3 regions of the Bacteroides xylanisolvens genome follow, and region 1 is predicted to be linked to each of the others. Evidence: riboswitches for the same ligand, from Rfam matches in the RefSeq annotation. Region 1 holds a riboswitch; each other region holds the start of a gene.

What was found. A riboswitch is a leader RNA that binds a small molecule or an ion and turns the genes downstream of it on or off. The one in region 1 is predicted to bind cobalamin.
Region 2: linked by a shared signal. The riboswitch ahead of INE92_RS14005 (TonB-dependent receptor) and the one ahead of INE92_RS13260 (anaerobic ribonucleoside triphosphate reductase) in region 1 are both predicted to bind cobalamin.
Region 3: linked by a shared signal. The riboswitch ahead of INE92_RS10445 (TonB-dependent receptor plug domain-containing protein) and the one ahead of INE92_RS13260 (anaerobic ribonucleoside triphosphate reductase) in region 1 are both predicted to bind cobalamin.

What each region holds. Positions count from the first base shown of each region.
Region 1 covers NZ_CP072216.1:3,077,659-3,084,189, forward strand. Annotated here, with positions in the region: gene INE92_RS13250 (MFS transporter) at 1-825, opposite strand, end outside; gene nrdG (anaerobic ribonucleoside-triphosphate reductase activating protein) at 1,061-1,519, opposite strand; gene INE92_RS13260 (anaerobic ribonucleoside triphosphate reductase) at 1,714-4,107, opposite strand; cobalamin riboswitch at 4,140-4,328, opposite strand; gene INE92_RS13265 (Rpn family recombination-promoting nuclease/putative transposase) at 4,637-5,497, opposite strand; gene INE92_RS13270 (HU family DNA-binding protein) at 6,074-6,531, opposite strand, start outside.
Region 2 covers NZ_CP072216.1:3,276,314-3,282,844, forward strand. Annotated here, with positions in the region: partial or broken gene INE92_RS14005 (TonB-dependent receptor) at 1-1,577, opposite strand, end outside; cobalamin riboswitch at 1,789-1,999, opposite strand; gene INE92_RS14010 (ABC transporter substrate-binding protein) at 2,125-3,258, shown strand; gene INE92_RS14015 (FecCD family ABC transporter permease) at 3,255-4,271, shown strand; gene INE92_RS14020 (ABC transporter ATP-binding protein) at 4,268-5,023, shown strand; gene INE92_RS14025 (MFS transporter) at 5,127-6,296, opposite strand; gene INE92_RS14030 (GH92 family glycosyl hydrolase) at 6,376-6,531, opposite strand, start outside.
Region 3 covers NZ_CP072216.1:2,421,223-2,427,753, forward strand. Annotated here, with positions in the region: gene INE92_RS10425 (DUF3575 domain-containing protein) at 1-81, opposite strand, end outside; gene INE92_RS10430 (Rpn family recombination-promoting nuclease/putative transposase) at 649-1,473, opposite strand; gene INE92_RS10435 (tetratricopeptide repeat protein) at 1,576-3,639, opposite strand; gene INE92_RS10440 (DUF5106 domain-containing protein) at 3,715-4,659, shown strand; cobalamin riboswitch at 4,926-5,126, shown strand; gene INE92_RS10445 (TonB-dependent receptor plug domain-containing protein) at 5,310-6,531, shown strand, end outside.

The DNA.
Region 1 (6,531 bases):
CGGAATCCGCAGCAGATCAAGAGGGAGCAGCGGAGTGGTCTGCGTCAGTTGCCGGCGCACATAGTAGGTACCGACCACTGCCAACACAATCAGTTGAATGAAAAGGAAGTCCATTTTCTCATGGTGGGCAAATCCGTCCAGCGTGTAAATGAGCAGACCGAAAGTGACCGCATTCGCGATGGCACTGATATAATCGAATTTACGTTTCGTACGCTCCTCCTGTCGTGGCAGGTGTTTGATGCCGAGAAGCAATGCAGTGAGTCCCAACGGCACATTGATGGCAAACAACCAGTGCCAACTGGCAATGGAAAGAATACCACTCGCCACAGATGGTCCGGCGGCAGCCGATATGGCAACTACCATTGCATTGATCCCCATCCCCCGCCCGATCTGGCTCTTCGGATAGATGTAACGCAGCTGTGCCGTATTCACACTAGTGATGGCGGAAGCGCTGAACCCTTGAAAGATACGGGCAACCGTCAAAGTCCAAAACGAATCGGACAAGGCACAGATCAATGAAGTGATGCAAAACAGTCCGATGCCCGAAAGAAAGACTTTCCGGTAACCGATGATTTCACCCAAAGCGGAAAAAGACAGTAGCGATATAACGATGGCCAGCTGATAGCCGTTGATAATCCAGGTGGTTACAGCGGGAGAAGTCCCAAAATCATGTGAAAGTGTAGGTAGTACGATATTGACGATGTTAATATCCAGTACTGACATACAAAGAGCAAAGCCGACAGACACCACCGCCCAAATACGTTTAGGCATTGGCAAGCCATCGGTCTCATCGTTTTTTTGAGTTGGATTTATTGATTGTACCATAAAAACTTATTCTTGTAAGTAGTCGTTTATTTCTTCACCATCAAGCAGACACAAACACAGACGCAAGCCCCACCGGCTACAAAAAAGCGCCGCGTTACTCTGTGATGAAAAATGATTCACTTGGTTTCGTAAAGGTAAACAAAACAACGGTACAGGTGTTTTTGTTTCCTTTGAAAAATAAGTTTTTTTAGTGCTCAACTACTGGATTCAACTTACTCCAAATGTCGAATTACATTTACTTCAGCTTCAAAATCCGCTGATTACTGCTTCCCCTGAACTCCAGATATGGAGAGAAAAGAGCCTGTTCGAAGCGTCCGTCCACCAATACATCAATATAATCAAGAGCGGCACTCAAACGAGACTGCGCCTTAATTTCTTCGTATGTGTATCCGGTGTAGCACCACACGTTCATCCCTGTTTCCTCTTTCACCCGTTTCAGCAAAAGCAGGAACGCTTCCGGATGAAAAAACGGATCACCGCCGGAAAAAGTAACGCCGTCCAACAAAGGATTCGCTTTGATTTCACGGATGATGGACTGTATTTTCTCCTCCGTCAGTTCTTCTCCTGCTCCCGGATTCCAACTCTCCGGGTTGTGGCAACCGGGACAATGATGGGAGCAGCCGGCAAGATAAATAGAAAACCTGATACCTTCACCGTCAACGATCGTTTCAGAATAAGTTCCTAGTAAATTCACTTCTTTAATAGCTAATGAAAAATGAAGATTTGAGAATGGATGATAACCATATAAATGTGGAATAAATACTCGTTACAGAACAGTACAAGATGAGAGTAACGTGCTGCAAGCAATAACCGAATAATGGATAATGAACCGTAACGCTTTCATCAAGCACCGTTCATTATCCATTCATCAATTATCAAACATTTATTCTACAAATGTTTTACACGGTCCTTCTCTTCTGCCCGCTTGGCAGAGTTCCAAGAGCTTAAATCGCCCGTCAGATAACCGGTGATACGGCGCATACGGAGAATACTTTCACTCTGGCATACAGGGCATTTATCGAAGATAACTCCCTTGTAACCACAGTTATGGCAAGTGTCTACCGGGTGATTGATAGAGCCGTATCCAATTCCTTCGTCGTGCATCACTTTCACAATCTTGGCGATGGCACGCACATTCTTCTGCGCTTCACCGTCCAGCTCCACATACGTGATGTGTCCGCCGCGCGTAATAGCGTGGAACGGAGCTTCACGCTTGATTTTCTCAACGATGCTGATCGGTTCTTTCACGTCTACGTGGAAAGAGTTGACATAATAGTCGCGATCTGTCACTCCGGGGATTTTTCCATATTTCCGGCGGTCCATTTTCGTGAAACGTCCCGAAAGTCCTTCGGCAGGAGTAGCCAGAACGGAGTAGTTCAGGTTATATTTCTCTTTATATTCGTCTACCACTTTATTCATTTCCATCACCGCTTCATACAGCGTGTCCCATGCTTTCTGGCTGTGTCCGTGACCTTGTCCGTAGAGAGCCACCATCGCGTTATGCCCGCCGATAAATCCGATCCCCAGTGTACCGCTGCGCAAGGCGTCTCCTACCTGTTCATTCGGATTCAGTTCGCCACCGCCTTTCCACACATTATTTCCCATCATGAACGGGAACTGGCGTGCCAGGGCCGTACGCTGATACTGATAACGTTCGTAAAGCTGGTCGGCCACGAGCGCAGACATTTGGTGTACAGATTCGATGAAAATTTCTTTTGCTTTTTGTTCGATGGCGTCCTTGTTGCGTTCATCTTCTACCAGATTTTCCGCTTTGATACGGGCTTCGATAGCCAGTCTTGGCATATTCAGTGTGGTGAACGAAAGATTGCCACGTCCTAAAGAAGATTTTTCTCCGGCCACATTTTCAAAAACACGGGTACGGCAGCCCATCGTTGCCAGTTCGTAAATGTAACGCTGCGGATCGTCGGCTTTCCATTTCTCGTTCTTGTTGAAAGGTGTGTCGAGGAACATGAAGTTCGGGAACAACGCTTTCGCAGTAGTCTGGCAAGCCTTTAATAACAAGTCGAAGTTGGGAGCCTCGTAACTGTCGGTCATTGCCTCTTCGATGTTCTCCGCTTTCATTGCTTTCTCAAAGTCTTTCTCCGAGTAAGAAACGCCGTCTTTCACCTTGAATATCTGGATGGGGAATACGGGCACTTCTCCTCTGGTGCCGAGGCCTTCAATGGTAGCTTTCAGCAGTTCTTCGATCACCATGCGGCCTTCGGCAGAAGTGTCCGTTCCGTAGTTGATGGAACTGAATACCACTTGGTTACCGCCACGAGAATGCATCGTATTCAGGTTGTGGATGAATCCTTCCATTGCCTGATGTGTATCTTTACGGGTCTGCTGGTAGGCTTTTTCGACGATGCGGGCAAGGTGTTCCTTATCTATAATGATCTGTAAAGCGACCAGAGCGATGCGCAATGTTTCGCGTTCGGCCTCGGTGGACTTGATAGACGGAAGGTATTCTTTAATCAACGTGCGGATGGATTTCTCATCGGCCTGATTTCCGTTTTCCATAGCCACATAGAAGTTAATGAACGATGCCAGATGCTTGCGGAAAGATTTGGCCACTCCTTTTGCCATGAAGAAATCGAAAGCCGGAATCGCCTGTCCGCCATGCTGCTCATTTTGGTTGGTCTGAAAGATGATGGTAGCCAGCGTAGCATAGCTTTGGATGCTTTGCGGGGTGCGGATACTACCGTTCTTTGTGCGGAAACCGCGTTCAAAGAGGTCATCCATATCATATTGGATGCAGGTTGTCGTCTTTGTCGGATAATAATCCAGGTCGTGGATGTGAATGTCTCCCAACTGGTGCGCTTCGGCAAAACGTTTCGGCAACAAGTATTTATAGGTATAATCTTTAGTTACTTCGGAAGCGAACGTCATCATCTGCCCGGCAGGCGTGTGACTGCTCATGTTGGCGTTGCTCAAATTGACATCGTTCTTGTCGATAGCCACAATGCCGTCCATCACCTGTTTCATCTGGGTTTTCTTATCACGCTCCGTATTCCGCCATTCGCGATAGATGATGTATTTCTTCGCTACTTCCGGCCGCACTTTCATCAACGACTTTTCTACCAAGTCCTGAATCTCTTCTACGGTGATCGTGGGGGTAGCAAACTGACTGATAACATTCATGGTGATGTCAGCAACCAACTGCTGCTCATCCTGAATTCCACTTGCACTGAATGCTTTACTGATTGCATTCTTAATCTTACTGATAGAGAAATCTTCTCTTTTACCATCACGTTTGATGATACAAATTTCCGCGTAGTTCATAACTTTAACTCCCGAAAGCATTAATAAATTAAAAATAGAAAATCTCTTCGGCAGGTCTTCTGACTTATCCCTCCCCCGCAACACCTTCCCACACCGGCATCGATGCAGTGGCCTATTGTGCGGATTCTTAGAGAATTACAGCAGCGGGTACTGTCGCCGATTTGCACAGCGTTCCCTCATTGACTAAACCTCTTTTTAGTTCCGAAACCGGATACAAAGATAGGAGATTATATCATAGCTTGGTTAGCTTTTAACATTAAATTTCGGGAAACTATTCTTTCTCGCTGATACAGAAAGTTTTCCAAAACGGAAAACTTTTTTCTGATTTTAACGTGGATAATATTCCAAATTCGTTTATTTCACCCCAAAGACATATATAGTTTTTAGATACTTTACCCTTAGCGAAAAAAGGATATGTTAAGCGAAAAAAGGATGTGTTAAAAGTCTCCACAACTATCGTTTGCTTCATAAGTTATAGACTATTTTTTCACTTTCGACAAAACCTTTCTTTCCAATAGAATGAAAGAAATTATAATTTTTCTATTTCTTCTTTCGAAAGCCCGGTAGATTTCATAATAATATCGTCAGCCACACCTAATTCTTTCAAATTACGAGCTGTTTCTTCTTTACCTTTTTGCAAGCCTTTCTGTAATCCTTTTTGTAAGCCTTTCTGTAAGCCTTTCTGTTCAGCAAAGTCCAACGTATTAAAATAATCGTTATAAACTTTCCATTCTTCTTCATACTGGGCTCTTTCCTCCTGGGTCATATTTGCTTTGGAAGCCAACTTTTCAAGTCGCTCGAAGACGGCCTTGCGAGCCTTGAAAGGCATCCGGTCAAGTGTATCCATATGCTTTAGTATATAAATCCAGCGTTCAAAATCATTTTCACATTCATCCTCTTCTTTGTTGAAGTTCGGCAGTTCGATAAAAATCTGCCGGAACTTGTTGTTGAAGAGCTTCCCCGTATCCCTGTCAGAAAGAACGATGTCCGTTCTGATTTTAGAGGGCATATCCTTATCCATCACGAAATTCATGAAGAACACTCCGTACACGGCATCCAACTGGAAGTTCCAAACTCCCCTTTTCGCTTGCTGCGTAATGGCCCTAGAAAGATAGAAGAGGGCACGATCTTTAAAATAAGGCTGTTCCCGGTTCTGCATTTCTACGATAATACGTTCACCGGTATCGGTTACGCAATAGATGTCGTAGATAAGACCTCGTTCTGTTTTTACTTCCGGCGGCTGTTCGTTGTTAAGGAACCTGATGTCGGTGATTACGTGCTCACCTACGAGCAAATCGTTCAAGAAGTCGATTAACAACTCCTTTTCTACCTCTCTGCCGAATAAAAACTTAAAGCCAAAATCGGTAAAGGGATTGATAAATCTTCCCATTATATGCTGTGTCTCAATTATAAAACAAAGATAGAGTTTTTTTGTTGAATACGGTCAAGAATAGAAGAAAATAAATGGATACAAAAAAGCTGCCTCATTCAGAAATATTTCTGTCTTAAAAAAATTATCATCAAAATTCTCATTTCCGCCATGTTTCCGAAAAAGTATTTTCGGAATACGAAAAAAGAAAAGCTGCCTCGTCCATTCGAGACAGCTTCTTTACTTGCTCCTTACTTATGTTTACTCTATGAGTTGCTACACGTTTATTTTTACTTGTTCCGCGAGCTACGTGCAGACGGCACGTTCTATGTTTTTACGTCATTCCGTTTCATACCTTTTTTTTCAGGTATGCCAAGCCTTTTCCAGCTAGCTAATCCTTTTCTGCCTTGCCGTTTCTCCGGTGGCGGAAACGCAGAACTGCTTCAAGAATATCCAGCAACTTCTCCAATAATAGTCTCATCCGTTTTCTTTTTAAAAGTTAATAATCCGTTTTATGTCCGTTGGGATCCGTTTATATATCCGTTGGGATTTGACTGTCAACCGTCGGTCGTGTCCGGCTGACAGTCAAGTTACCGGTTAAGCTGCCGGGTCCGGCGCTTCTCCGCTTCCACCACCAGGTTTATTATCGTCATCCGGGTCTTTGTCAATGGCATCGTCGGCCACAAACGAACCCGCTACATCCTTGATGTGCACAAACTCCACTCCGGTGGTCAACGCACGGGTAGCACTTCCGTTGGCGGCACGAGTGTATTCGGGCGTAAACTGGCAACGCAATGAAGTGATCTGCGAACTGCTGACCTTATTTTCCAACTCTACCCCTTTCCCGTTTGCCTTGGCAATCATAGTAAACGTCCCCAAGCCTTCGAGGCGCACCGTGCGGCTATTGAGCAACTGTTCACGCATCACCGACATCAGGTTACGAATGACGTTATGAACATCACCCGCCGTCAGCGAGGCTTTTTCTGCAATCAATTCCGCCATTTTCTGCGTATTGACCATTTTCCCGAATTTCACCAGACGGGGATAATAAAGTT
Region 2 (6,531 bases), 200 kb from region 1:
TCCTTTTATTTCAACAAGCCCCAAATTAATCATTGTCCAACGAAAGAAATTATTGGTAGGAGTAGCTATTATTTTATTTTCCACTTCATTATAATATGCATCCAACTGAACATTCAAGGCTTGCAACCATGTTCCGGTAAATAACTTCTGATAAGTGAATCCAATATTATACTGATTTGTATATTCTGGTTTTAATTTGATATTTCCTATGAATGTATAATACAAATCATTTAAAGTCGGCATACGAAATATCCGCTTATAAAAGGCACGCAAATTAAAATCAATATTCTTGAAAGGTTTATAGGAAGCGATGGCAGTAGGAGTAAATTCCATTTTATTCCCAGCTGAAGTAGTATCCGAAGCAACGTTCTCATGCACGAAAGTTCCCAAGACACTAGCCTGAAACTTAAAACGATCAAAATGCAAAGAGGTAGCCGCTGCCACCAACGTCGTATTTCGCCGTGGATAAGGGAAATCAGTCAGATTGGCATTCAACTTATTCCACTGGTAGTCCACTGAAAGATTTATATCCCAAAAAGGAAGAACAGTGACTCTATTAGCCATTGACAAGTAAACCTCCTGTTGACGATATGTATTATTTACATACATAGTAGCCTCCTCTTTTCTGGGATCTGCCAAATAGTGTAAATAATCATATGCATATTTGGTATTCAACAACAGACTATATGCTTCACCAAAATCTTTCTTGAAAGAAGACTGAAGAAAGAAATTGGTATCCCATTGGCGATCTTCATGTGAAAAACGATTCCGCACAACAGCACCGGGATACCCACGTTCTGAATTATAAAAATAAGCTTTTGTGCGCCAGTAACCGCCTTTTATTTTACCATATAAACCACCTTCCGTGCGTAAAGCATTCACATCGCCATTACGGCGGACTGCCCCGTAGTATCGTATCCCCCAGCTACTGCATAAGTAAATTTATACTTTCCGGTGGTATACATATATTCAGTACTAAGTGACGCACTTACATTCTCACTTAGTTTCTGTTCCCAAAGTAGAGATGGATTGACAACGCCAAAGGAACCTGTTTTAAAAGCAGCTTTTACATGATAAGCCTTATTCGCCTGAAAAACAGGCGTTCTCGACTGAAGATAAATAGAACCGGCAGAACCGAAATCTTTCGCCGGCTGGAAAATAGCACTTTTCTGCCCATTATATAAAGTAACGGCCTCCATATTATCCAAAGAAAAGCGTCCCAAATCAATCACTCCATTCTGTGCATTCCCCAATTCAATGCCATCATAGAACACTCCGACATGATTCGTCCCCATACTTCGGATATTTACGGTCTTCAATCCTCCTATTCCACCGTAATCCTTTATTTGTACTCCCGAAAAATAGCGTATGGCATCTGCAACCGAATGTACGGCTAATTTTTCTAACTTATCACCAGATAAAGACTGCACCGGAATCACTTCCTTATTAATTTTAGCAGTAATTACTACTTCATGAAGATGGTGTAAGCTATCCAGTTTACTTTGTGCTGATAGTAATAAAAACATGCTCAAAAAGCATCCTATCCAAAATACTCTAAAATGAATCTGCCTGAACATAATCCTCCTGTTTATTAATTTAAATAATAAACTTTCATAGGGTTACAGCAAGGATGCAATTTTCTACATACTCAAACCAATATACGTACTTCTCCCCCGTATAATGGAACATTCAAAAAGGCATATTTCTCCTTTCTGAAACTTCACATCAGCAATTAAAGATGTATTTTGAATTAAAAACTGCACTCTTCAAACTCTAATCCCGGAAAGTTTCAAGAATTCAATTTTGGCAGGTCTTCTGACTTACTCCATTTTCCTAACGCCCTTCCCATCTCTCCAAAGCGAGACAGTGGATTTGAGTATTGTAGGAAAACTTCTGGCGGAGCTTACAGCAGCGGGTCTGTTCAGGATTTACACCTGATTCCCTTTTCACCATTCTTCCGTAGCATCGGACGAATGACACCAAAATTTCTGCGGCAAAGATACATCAAATAGAAACAAATCAGAAGAAAATTCTAATGAAAATAAAAACAAACTAATAATTAGTCCTATCTTTGCCACTCGAGAGCATCCACTAATCTTTTTTCTAATTAAAATCTGTATAAAAGTGAAATCTCCAATCTCAACTATCGCGTTACTATGCCTCTTCTTTTTGGCAAGCTGTATATCACGTAATAAAACATCTCTGGAGAGATTCAATCAGGATATATATACTCCCGAATACGCTTCCGGATTTAAAATCCTGGGGGCAGACAATGCGGCCAGTACCCTCATTCAAGTTTCCAATCCATGGCAAGGAGCACAGGACGTAAAAATGTCCTATTTCATTTCGCGCAACGGAGAGCAAGCTCCTGCAGGTTTTAATGGTCCTGTCATTCCTGCCGGAGCTAGAAATATCGTATGTATGTCTTCTTCCTACATCGCCATGCTCGATGCATTGGGAGAACTCAAACGTATTGTCGGAGTATCCGGCATCAATTACGTGTCTAATCCTTACATTCTAGCTCACAAAGATTCAATCAAAGATATGGGAGCGGAAATGAATTATGAGTTGTTGCTGGGATTAAAGCCGGACGTCGTACTATTATATGGCATTGGTGATGCTCAAACAGCTGTTACAGATAAATTGAAAGAATTAGCTATACCTTATATATATATGGGAGAATATCTGGAAGAATCTCCACTAGGAAAAGCCGAGTGGATGGTTGTTCTTTCCGAATTGATTGACAACCGGAAGAAAGGGATTGAGGTGTTCCGGGAAATCCCGAAACGCTACCATGCCTTAAAAGCTCTCACCGACTCCATCAGCCAACACCCTACCGTTATGTTCAACACTCCGTGGAACGACAGTTGGGTAATGCCTTCCACCCAAAGTTACATGGCACAATTAATCGCAGACGCTGGAGCAGACTACATTTACAAAGAGAACAATTCCAACAGTTCAACTCCTATCGGCTTGGAAACAGCCTACGGACTGATACAAAAGGCAGATTATTGGATCAATGTAGGTTCGGTCACCACATTAGATGAATTAAAAGCTGTCAATCCTAAATTTGCAGATGCTAAAGCCGTCCGGGAAAAGACAGTCTACAACAATAACCTGCGACTGACATCGACAGGAGGCAATGATTATTGGGAATCGGCAGTTGTTCGTCCTGACGTGGTGTTGCGTGATCTGATTCATATTTTCCATCCGGAACTCGTTTCCGATTCACCTTATTATTACAGACACCTGGAATGAAACAATCCCGCAGACGTACCGCTCTATTATTCATCGCATTAGGAATAGTTGCCATTTTATTACTATTAATAGATATGGCAACGGGAGATACTTTCATCCCTATATCAAAGATATGGACAGTACTCACCGGGGGGGAATGTGACGAAACCACCCGCAATATAATTCTCTCCATCCGCTTTATCCGCGTCATAGTGGCTGCATTGATAGGTATAGCGCTTTCGGTTAGCGGTCTGCAAATGCAGACAGTCTTCCAGAATCCTCTGGCAGATCCTTACCTGTTGGGAGTGAGCTCCGGGGCGGGTCTTGGAGTGGCATTGTTTATACTAGGCGCCCCGCTTCTCGGTTGGACAGATTTTCCCTTTCTGCAATCAGTCGGTATTGTAGGTTCGGGGTGGATAGGGACTTCCGCCATACTGCTGGGAGTAGCCATCATTAGTCGAAAAGTAAAAAATATATTAGGTGTACTGATTATGGGAGTCATGATAGGTTACGTGGCGGGAGCTATCATCCAGATATTACAATACCTAAGTTCTGCAGAACAACTGAAAATGTTCACACTCTGGTCTTTGGGCTCACTTAGCCACATCACGACAGGGCAATTAACGATTATGATACCAGTAATATGCATAGGATTACTACTATCCATCGCCTGCATCAAATCACTGAATCTGTTGTTGCTTGGTGAAAATTATGCACGCACCATGGGAATGAATATCAAGCGCTCAAGAACGCTTATTTTTATATCTACAGCGTTACTGACAGGAACGGTCACAGCCTTTTGCGGTCCGGTAGGATTCATCGGGCTGGCTATCCCACATATCACACGGATCCTGTTTGACAACGCCGATCACCGGATATTGATGCCGGGTACGATGCTGACAGGGTTGATCGGGATGTTGATTTGTGACATCATAGCCAAGAAGTTTCTATTACCGGTGAATTGCATCACTGCGCTATTGGGTGTTCCGGTTATTTTATGGGTAATAGGTAAAAACTTGCGTATATTCAAATGATTCAACTAAAAGATCTGACATTAGGATACGAACAACGTATATTGCTGGAGAAAGTTTCCACCCATATCACGGGCGGGCAGCTTGTCGCACTGCTCGGACGGAATGGTACAGGAAAAAGCACGCTTCTCCGCGCCATCATGGGGTTGGAAACACCTAAAAACGGAGAAATTATCCTGCATGGGAAAAACATCGCTTCACTGAAACCGGAGAAATTAGCCCGGAAGATTAGTTTTGTAACCACCGACAAAGTACGCATTTCCAACCTGCGTTGTAAAGATGTAGTCGCATTGGGACGCGCTCCTTATACCAACTGGATCGGACAGTTACAGGCAGAAGATGAGAAAAGAGTGGTTACTGCCATGCATCTGGTAGGAATGTCCGATTATGCAGAAAAGACAATGGATAAGATGTCCGACGGAGAGTGCCAACGAATCATGATAGCACGCGCACTTGCACAAGACACACCTATCATTCTTCTTGATGAACCTACTGCTTTTCTGGATTTGCCTAATCGCTACGAACTCTGTCTGCTACTGAAAAAACTCGCACAAACGGAAGGAAAATGTATCCTGTTTTCCACACACGACCTGGACATTGCCCTGTCTCTCTGCGACACGATCATGCTGATTGACAACCCACAATTGTATAGTCTCCCCACAAATGAGATGATAACGAGCGGACATATAGAAAGACTATTCCGGAACGAGTCTGTGACATTTGATGCACAAGCTATGAAGATAATCATCAAATAAAAACAAAAGTTTACTTCAGACGGAGAAAGCAACTTCTCCGTCTAAGAACCTCCATGTCATTGAGCAGGATTCGGGCAAAGATAGCTTCCTCCTCTCAATAAAACTATGCTTTGGCTGTTTTCACTCCAAAAGCACAATAAGTCAAATAAAACACACAAGCTAAAGTGACAAAAACGCCTCCGATAACACCTACTGTTCCAATCGCAAACCCAATAACTGGAGTAACTACTCCGCCACCGGCAACAGCAGTAATCATCAACCCTGAAATTTGGTTTGCTTTTTCCGGTCTTGCCTGCAAAGCCATCGAATAAATGATAGAAAATACGGATGACGCAAAGAAACCGACAGCACCGATACAAATCAGATTTACCATATCGTTTTTCACAAAGGCCAGAATAAGCAAAGAGAAAATACAGGCAACAATATTCACACGGAAATATTTTATTTCAGCGATACGGGCCAACAAGAAAGCACCCAATAAAGCACCTACCGTACGACTTAAAAAATAAACTTGTGGAGCAAACTTCACTTGTTCTGTCGTCCAGTCAAAACGTTCTGCCATCAGTTTAGAACTGATAAAGTTGGTGGCAACATCTACCCCCACAATAAAGAAGATACCCAAAAACAACAACAGAATCGTTTTATCCTTCAACAAAGAAAAAGTATCACTGATAGAAAGTTGCTGGGTTGCAGCACTGGAATCTTCTCGCTTAACAGGGGTAGCCATCAACCAAACAGCGGATAATAATGTGATAAAACCTAATATCGGGAAGCAATAATACCATTTGTCGTCTCCAAAGTGAGCTACAGCCAACAATACAATCTCCGGTCCAACGAGAGAAGATACAGCTTTGATTACCTGCCCTGCCGTCAAGCTACTAGTCAATAAACGTTGGCTAGTTACCACATTACTTAACAACGGATTCAGTGAAACTTGCAGAATAGCGTTACCAATTCCCAAGAGAGCATAAGCTATCATACAAGTCGCGCTATTATAAACGATCAATGGTAATAACATACCCACTACCGTTATTCCCATACTAAGAAGAACTGTATTTTTACGTCCCCATTTGTTCATCTGATTTCCAATAGGAATACCTAAAAACAGGAACCAGATAAATACTAATGAAGGAACAAATCCCGTCATCACAGGAGACCAGTTGAAAGTACGTTGAACATAATCGGACGAAATGCCGACTATATCACAGAAGCCCATTACAAAGAACCCGAAGAGAACGGGAAGGGCGGCATAAATAGAGTTTTGTGTTTTCATGTTTAACTCACTATATTATAAAATGTAGAATCCCCGGTGCCATTGTCAAGCGACATCGGCACCGAGGTAAATAAGCTGTTTATTCAGAACAATGAGGCGGATTTTCCACTCCCCATTTTTCATTCGGTTGATTACCCATTGTGAGTTTCAATGTTCCACCTTTATAGAGTTCATCCCGGTACATCCAACATTGTTCCAGCGGTTTACCGTTCAACGTAGCAGATTGTACATAATA
Region 3 (6,531 bases), 660 kb from region 1:
GGGAACAACCGATAGACATAGCAAAAATGCCAGTACGAAGTAACGGAATGTACTCCACGCTACGTTTTGTTTGTTTTTCATTCTCATACCTGTAACATAAGATTACAAAAATTTATATACAAGAAAGGCGTAAGTGTCCGTATGCTTATCCGTCAATCGGGGCCTTCGCACTGCCCATACCGTAGATAAGCAACAGAACACTCACGCCATTGGCGTATATAAAGCTTGTGTATCGTCCCCCTCCCCTCTCCGGACGGAGGGGGAAGCGGGGGCGCAAACAGGCATCCATATAAACAATGGAACGTGAGCATTTGTTGCATTCATCTTCACGGTGACAAGTCAAAGGTGCGAAGTTTGATTGACGAAGATGATATTCTTCAAACGCTTTCCGTTATCTAAAAATCACGCCCTCTCTCACAAGGGCAGTGACAAAGATAAAGAAAAGCCGAAAAACAGCAAACAATATAGGCTAAACTTTTATTCGCCGGGGCAAAAATAATTATTTCAGCCCGACGAAGGACAAAATGGGAATGGACAGATTCATGGACAAAATAGAGAAGAGGCTGTCAGGAAAAGGCTTGGCGCATACAAACAGTAAGGGCGACCCGTTTTTTAACGAGCCGCCCTTACTGTTTGTTATCTATCTTTTCACAATGCCTCAATTTCTTCAGCAGTGAGTCCCGTACATTCTGAAATTAAATCGATAGCCAAACCTTTGGATTTCATCATACGGGCGGACGATTCTTTTCCTCTCAACATACCTTTCTGTTCGGCAAAGTCCAACGTATTGAAATAATCGTTATAAACTTTCCATTCCTTCTCATATTGAGCTCTTTCCTCCGGAGTCATATTCGCTTTGGAGGCCATCTTCTCAAGTCGTTCAAAAACGGCTTTACGTGCCTTGAAAGGCATTCTATCAAGTGTATCCATATGCTTTAATACATAAATCCACCGTTCAAAATCGTTACTACACTCATCCTCTTCTTTGTCAAAGTTAGGCAGTTCGATAAAAATCTGCCGAAACTTGTTATTGAAAAGCTGTCCTGTATCCCGGTCGGAAAGGATTACATCAGTCCTTATCTTCGCAGGCATGTCCTTGTCAATCACAAAGTTCATAAAAAACACTCCGTATACAGCATCCAACCGGAAGTCCCAAGGACCGCTTTTAGCTTGTTGCGTAATCGCACGAGAGAGGTAGAAGAGAGCACGATCTTTAAAGTAAGGTTGCTCACGATTCTGCATTTCTACGATTATCCGTTCACCTGTGTCAGTCATACAGTAGATATCGTAGATAATCCCCCGTTCTGTTTTTACTTCCGGCTGCTGTTCGTTGTTAAGGAACTGGATGTCGGTAATCACGTGCTCTCCAGAGAGCAAATCGTTCAAGAAGTCGATTAATAACTCCTTTTCTACCTCTCTGCCGAATAAAAACTTAAAGCCATAGTCGGTAAAGGGATTAATAAATCTTCCCATTATTAATGTATTGGTTGTGTATATTGACAACAAAGATAGACATTTTTTGTTTAATGATGAAAGTTCCGGGTTAATATTGCTGAATGACTGGAAGAACCGATTCTATAAATCTTCCCCTGCCATAATGTGACGGATTTCCGCATCAGTGTCCGAACCTTCGGGCAGACCAAGCTTCACACGGATGCGGTATCGGGTTTTGGACACACTTGCCACGCTGATACCGAGCGTCCGCGCCAGTTCTTCGTTGGATTGTTTGAGCAGAACCAACATACAAAACAGTTCCTCGCTACGTGTCACCGCCGGACAGGCTTCACGAAGATGTAGCAGCGCCGACGGATAGACGGACAAAAAGGCGTTACGGAAATCCTCTTCTTCCTTACGGGTGAGCAAGTGGGATTGAAGGCTTTCCATCACGCTGTCAAGTTCGCACGTGTTGCGGTGGCGCGCCTGGATATCAGAAAGCTGGCGGATAAGGGAGCGGTTGTGTTCGTACAAGTCCTGACGGGCGGCTATCAGTTCGTGAAGCCTGCTTTCCTGATCACGCAACCGTTCGTCAGCCCGCTCATGTTCCTGCGCCTCGAGCTGCCACCGGAGCCGCAGATTGCGGTGGCGCATCACCATCCAGCCGGCTATAAAAAAGACGAGTAGCAATGCACACACTCCGGCTATGGAATATACATGCAACAGGGTATCCTGAAGACGGACTTCGGCAGTCAGCAGACGATTCTCCTGTTCTTTCTTCTGTGTTTCGAAACGGATATTTGCCGATGCCAACTGGTGTATCTTGTCTTCGCGGGTCACCGAATCTCTCATCATCCGATATTCGGGAAAGACAGTAAGCATATCCACCGCCCGCCTCGTGTGGCGATAGCCTTCCATTAACAATTCCGCCGCTTCCGAAGCAGGGTGAAGCTCGGATATATCTTTCAACTCGCCAATAGATTTCCGAAGCAGGGGGATTGCCTCCAACCATTTACCGACGCGGGCAAGAGTGGCACCGTAATAATAGTCATAATATGGCAGGCGGTGACGGGGAACTTTACCTTCAAGTGCGGCAAAGCCTCTCAAAGCCACATTCACAGAGTCGGGAAAGGCGGCAAGATAATACATCCGGTCTATCTGCACCATCAAATGATAGTAGTCGTTCTTCGTCCGGTCAAAGCAACTGTCGGCCTGCGCAAGAACCAGGAGTGCGGAATCGGGGCGATTCAGATTGTTGTGTATCTCCGCCTTCGCAATGAAGAAACGACCTATCAAGTTATTGTCAACTTCGGCACGTGCCGGCTCGCCCGTTCCTACGGCACAATAGCGAAACGCTTCATCATAGAGCCCGAGCAGGCGGTAGGCTTCCGTCAGAATCTCCGCCACCACTAGCTTGCCGTGATAGCTGCCCGACTTCTCACATAGACGGATAGCTTCACGACAGAGGGAGATACTTTCTTCATACTTCCCCTGCTGAAGGTATATATCGGCAAGCCGCCCGATAGCTTGTGGATAAAGCCAATAGTTGCTTAGGCCCGAGCGTTCTGCCACTCGGCAGGCTCTACGGAAAGCGGACTCGGCACGAGTGCTGATAGTGTCGACACCCATATAGGTGATGCCTGCCGTAGCTGTACAAAATATCTCGCTCAACGGGTCGTTGTTCTCATCTTTCAGTGCCATCGCCCGGTTGAGATAGTCCACCGCCTCCGCATGGCGGTCGAGCGCCATAAGCATCTGCGCCTTTACCACCCACAGTTCCCTGCGGCAATAACGGGAGACAACGGGGTGTTTCGCCCGCTCCAACGAATCAAAATACTGATAGCCGGACTCAAAGTTCATCATCAGATTGAAGTATATCATTAACCGGCGGAGAGATTCGGAAGATAAACGGCGCAATTCTTCGGTAGTGAGCACATCGTCCACCGGAAGCCGGAACACGGAATCAAGCGGCGGGAAAGCCAGACTTTCCTTCTCCTCCTTAATCAAGCGGATACCACGCCCCAATGTACGAAGACTGTCGGCATAGAATGTGGGAGAAACGGCAGGATGTTCCCGCTGCATGTCAGAAGGTCGGTTGCAACTCCACACAGCCGTCAGCATAAAAAAAACGAAGAATATGTAGGTGGATTTAATCATAGATATGCATTGTATGTTTGTTTGCCGACACAAATATAGCATTTTCATTAAAACAGTGCATTTTCACACATAGTTTTTTTATCTTTGCTCACCAATAGTAAATTGAAAACAATTCAGCAAGTTATGAGAACAAATATAAATCTTATCCCAGTCTTCTGTATTCTACTGCTTTGCGCCTGCAAAAGCGGGAATGCATCCAGCCAAAACTCCAAAGAAGCTCCCAAAGATACCATCACCTCCTTTACGCTACCTACCATCCCGCCAATGCTGACAGCACCCGAGCTACGGGCAGATTTCCTAGTAAAGCACTATTGGGATAACGTAAACTTTGCCGATACCAATTATGTCCATCATCCCGAAGTGACCGAACAAGCTTGGGCAGACTATTGTGATATACTGAACCATGTTCCATTAGAAACTGCACAGCAAGCTATGCAGAAAACAATCGAACGGACAAACGTGGATAAGAAAGTATTCACTTACATCACTGATTTGGCAGACAAATATCTATACGACCCTAACTCCCCGATGCGTAACGAAGAGTTTTATATCCCTGTACTGGATGCCATGTTGGCTTCTCCCGTACTGGAAGAAATAGAAAAGGTACGTCCCAAAGCCCGTCGCGAACTGGCTCAGAAAAACCGTATCGGAACCAAAGCACTGAATTTTAACTATACATTAGCTTCCGGCACACAGGGTTCTCTTTATCAACAAAAATCGGACTATACCTTATTATTTATCAATAACCCGGGATGCCATGCCTGCACGGAGACAATCGAAGCATTAAAAAACGCCCCTATCATCAATCAACTTCTGGAACAAAAGAGACTAACAGTCCTCTCCATTTATCCCGACGAAGAGTTGGACGAATGGCGAAAACACCTAAATGAATTCCCCAAAGAATGGGTTAACGGATATGATAAGACCTTCGCTATCAAGGAACAACAACTGTATGACCTGAAAGCCATCCCTACCCTCTACCTTCTAAACAAGGATAAGACAGTACTTCTGAAAGATGCTCCCGCGCAAACCATCGAAGAATACCTGCTAATGAAAGGCGAACAATAAGCCCCCACGCCGCCCACACACGTGCCCATGCCACACCGCTCACGCCGCATGGTTTCCCGGCCTCGTTTTTTCAGCGTCAAGCGCAGGTGTTTTCTTCGGCGTCAAAAAGGGCAGACTGTTTGAGCGTAGCGAGTTTCTGCCCTTTAGCCGAAGGAAGCACCGGAGTAGCTGAAAAAACGCAGCCTTGATTCTTTCTTTTTGGTTCTTTCTCTTTCGTATCAAGACGAAAGAAAAAGAACATCCCTTTGGAAAAAACAAATAAACTCCCTATCTTTGTCGCGCATTGGTTTGCGACTCCCATGCGGGGGAAGCAATTAAAAGGGAATCAGGTGCAAGTCCTGAACAGTCCCGCTGCTGTAAGTTCCATATAAGTTACAAGCAATTCACTCATTGCCACTGGAGACCAATCCGGGAAGGCGTTTGTAACAGGAATAAGTCAGAAGACCTACCATGCAAATAAGTTTCACTGCTTTCGAGGAAAAAGCGTTGAGTCTAATGAACCGGACAAGTCGTCTATCATTTCATTCATCACTCTGATTCAGAGAAAGTGTGTTAAAACGGATAAACTCTGCCAAGTTTATTTATGCGTGTCCGGTCGAAGGGATTTCGCCCGGACACTTTTAAACAGTAACAGACTGAAAAAGGAATAAATGAAGAAAAGAACATTTAATAAAGTGATCTTTGCAGCATTCAGCTGCCAATTCTTATCCATACCACTTTTTGCACAACAGCAAAAGGTAGATACGACACATACATATTCTATTCCCGAAATAACAGTATCAGATATCTATCAGACCCGCGAAGTACGCTCAACCGCTCCCCTGCAAGTCTTCTCCAAAGACGCCCTGAAAAACCTGCACGCCCTGCAAGTCTCCGACGCGGTGAAACACTTTGCCGGAGTGACCGTAAAAGATTACGGAGGTATCGGCGGACTGAAAACAGTATCCATACGAAGCCTGGGAGCCCAACATACCGCTGTCGGTTATGACGGAATCACCCTGACCGACTGCCAAACCGGACAAATAGATATCGGGCGTTTCTCTCTCGACAACGTAGACCGCCTTTCTCTAAACAACGGACAAAGCGATAACATCTTCCAACCTGCCCGCTTCTTCGCGTCAGCAGGCATATTGAATATACAGACACTCACGCCGCTATTCACCAAAGGCAAAAAGACCAATATAGCTGGAGCTTTCAAAACCGGCTCCTGGGGATTAATCAATCCCTCCCTGCTACTGGAACAACAATTCAATAAGACATGGAGCATGTCAGCCAATGGCGAATGGATGTCCTCCGACGGACATTATCCGTACACACTACATTATGGAAATGCGGCAGAAGACTTGTCCTCACGTGAAAAACGAAAGAATACAGACGTACAGACATTCCGTGCCGAAGCCGGACTTTACGGCAACTTCTCCGATAAAGAACAATGGCGGTTGAAAGCCTACTACTTTCAGTCCTCCCGGGGACTACCCAAAGCTACAACCTTCTATAACGACCATTCCACACAACACTTGTGGGATAAAAACACATTCATCCAAAGTCAATACAAGAAAGAATTCAGCCGGCAATGGGTGTTCCAAACCTCTGCCAAGTGGAATTGGAGCTATCAACGTTATCTGGACCCCGATACCAAGAACTCTTTAAAGAAAACAGAAAACAGCTATTACCAGCAGGAATATTACCTTTCCGCTTCTGTACTATACAGACTGTTGAGCAACCTCTCTTTCTCACTTTCCACAGATGGAAGCATCAACACCATGAACGCCGATCTAGCCAACTTTGTACACCCCACACGTTACTCATGGCTAACAGCATTCGCCGGAAAATACGTAAATGACTGGTTAACAATCTCCGCATCCGCATTGG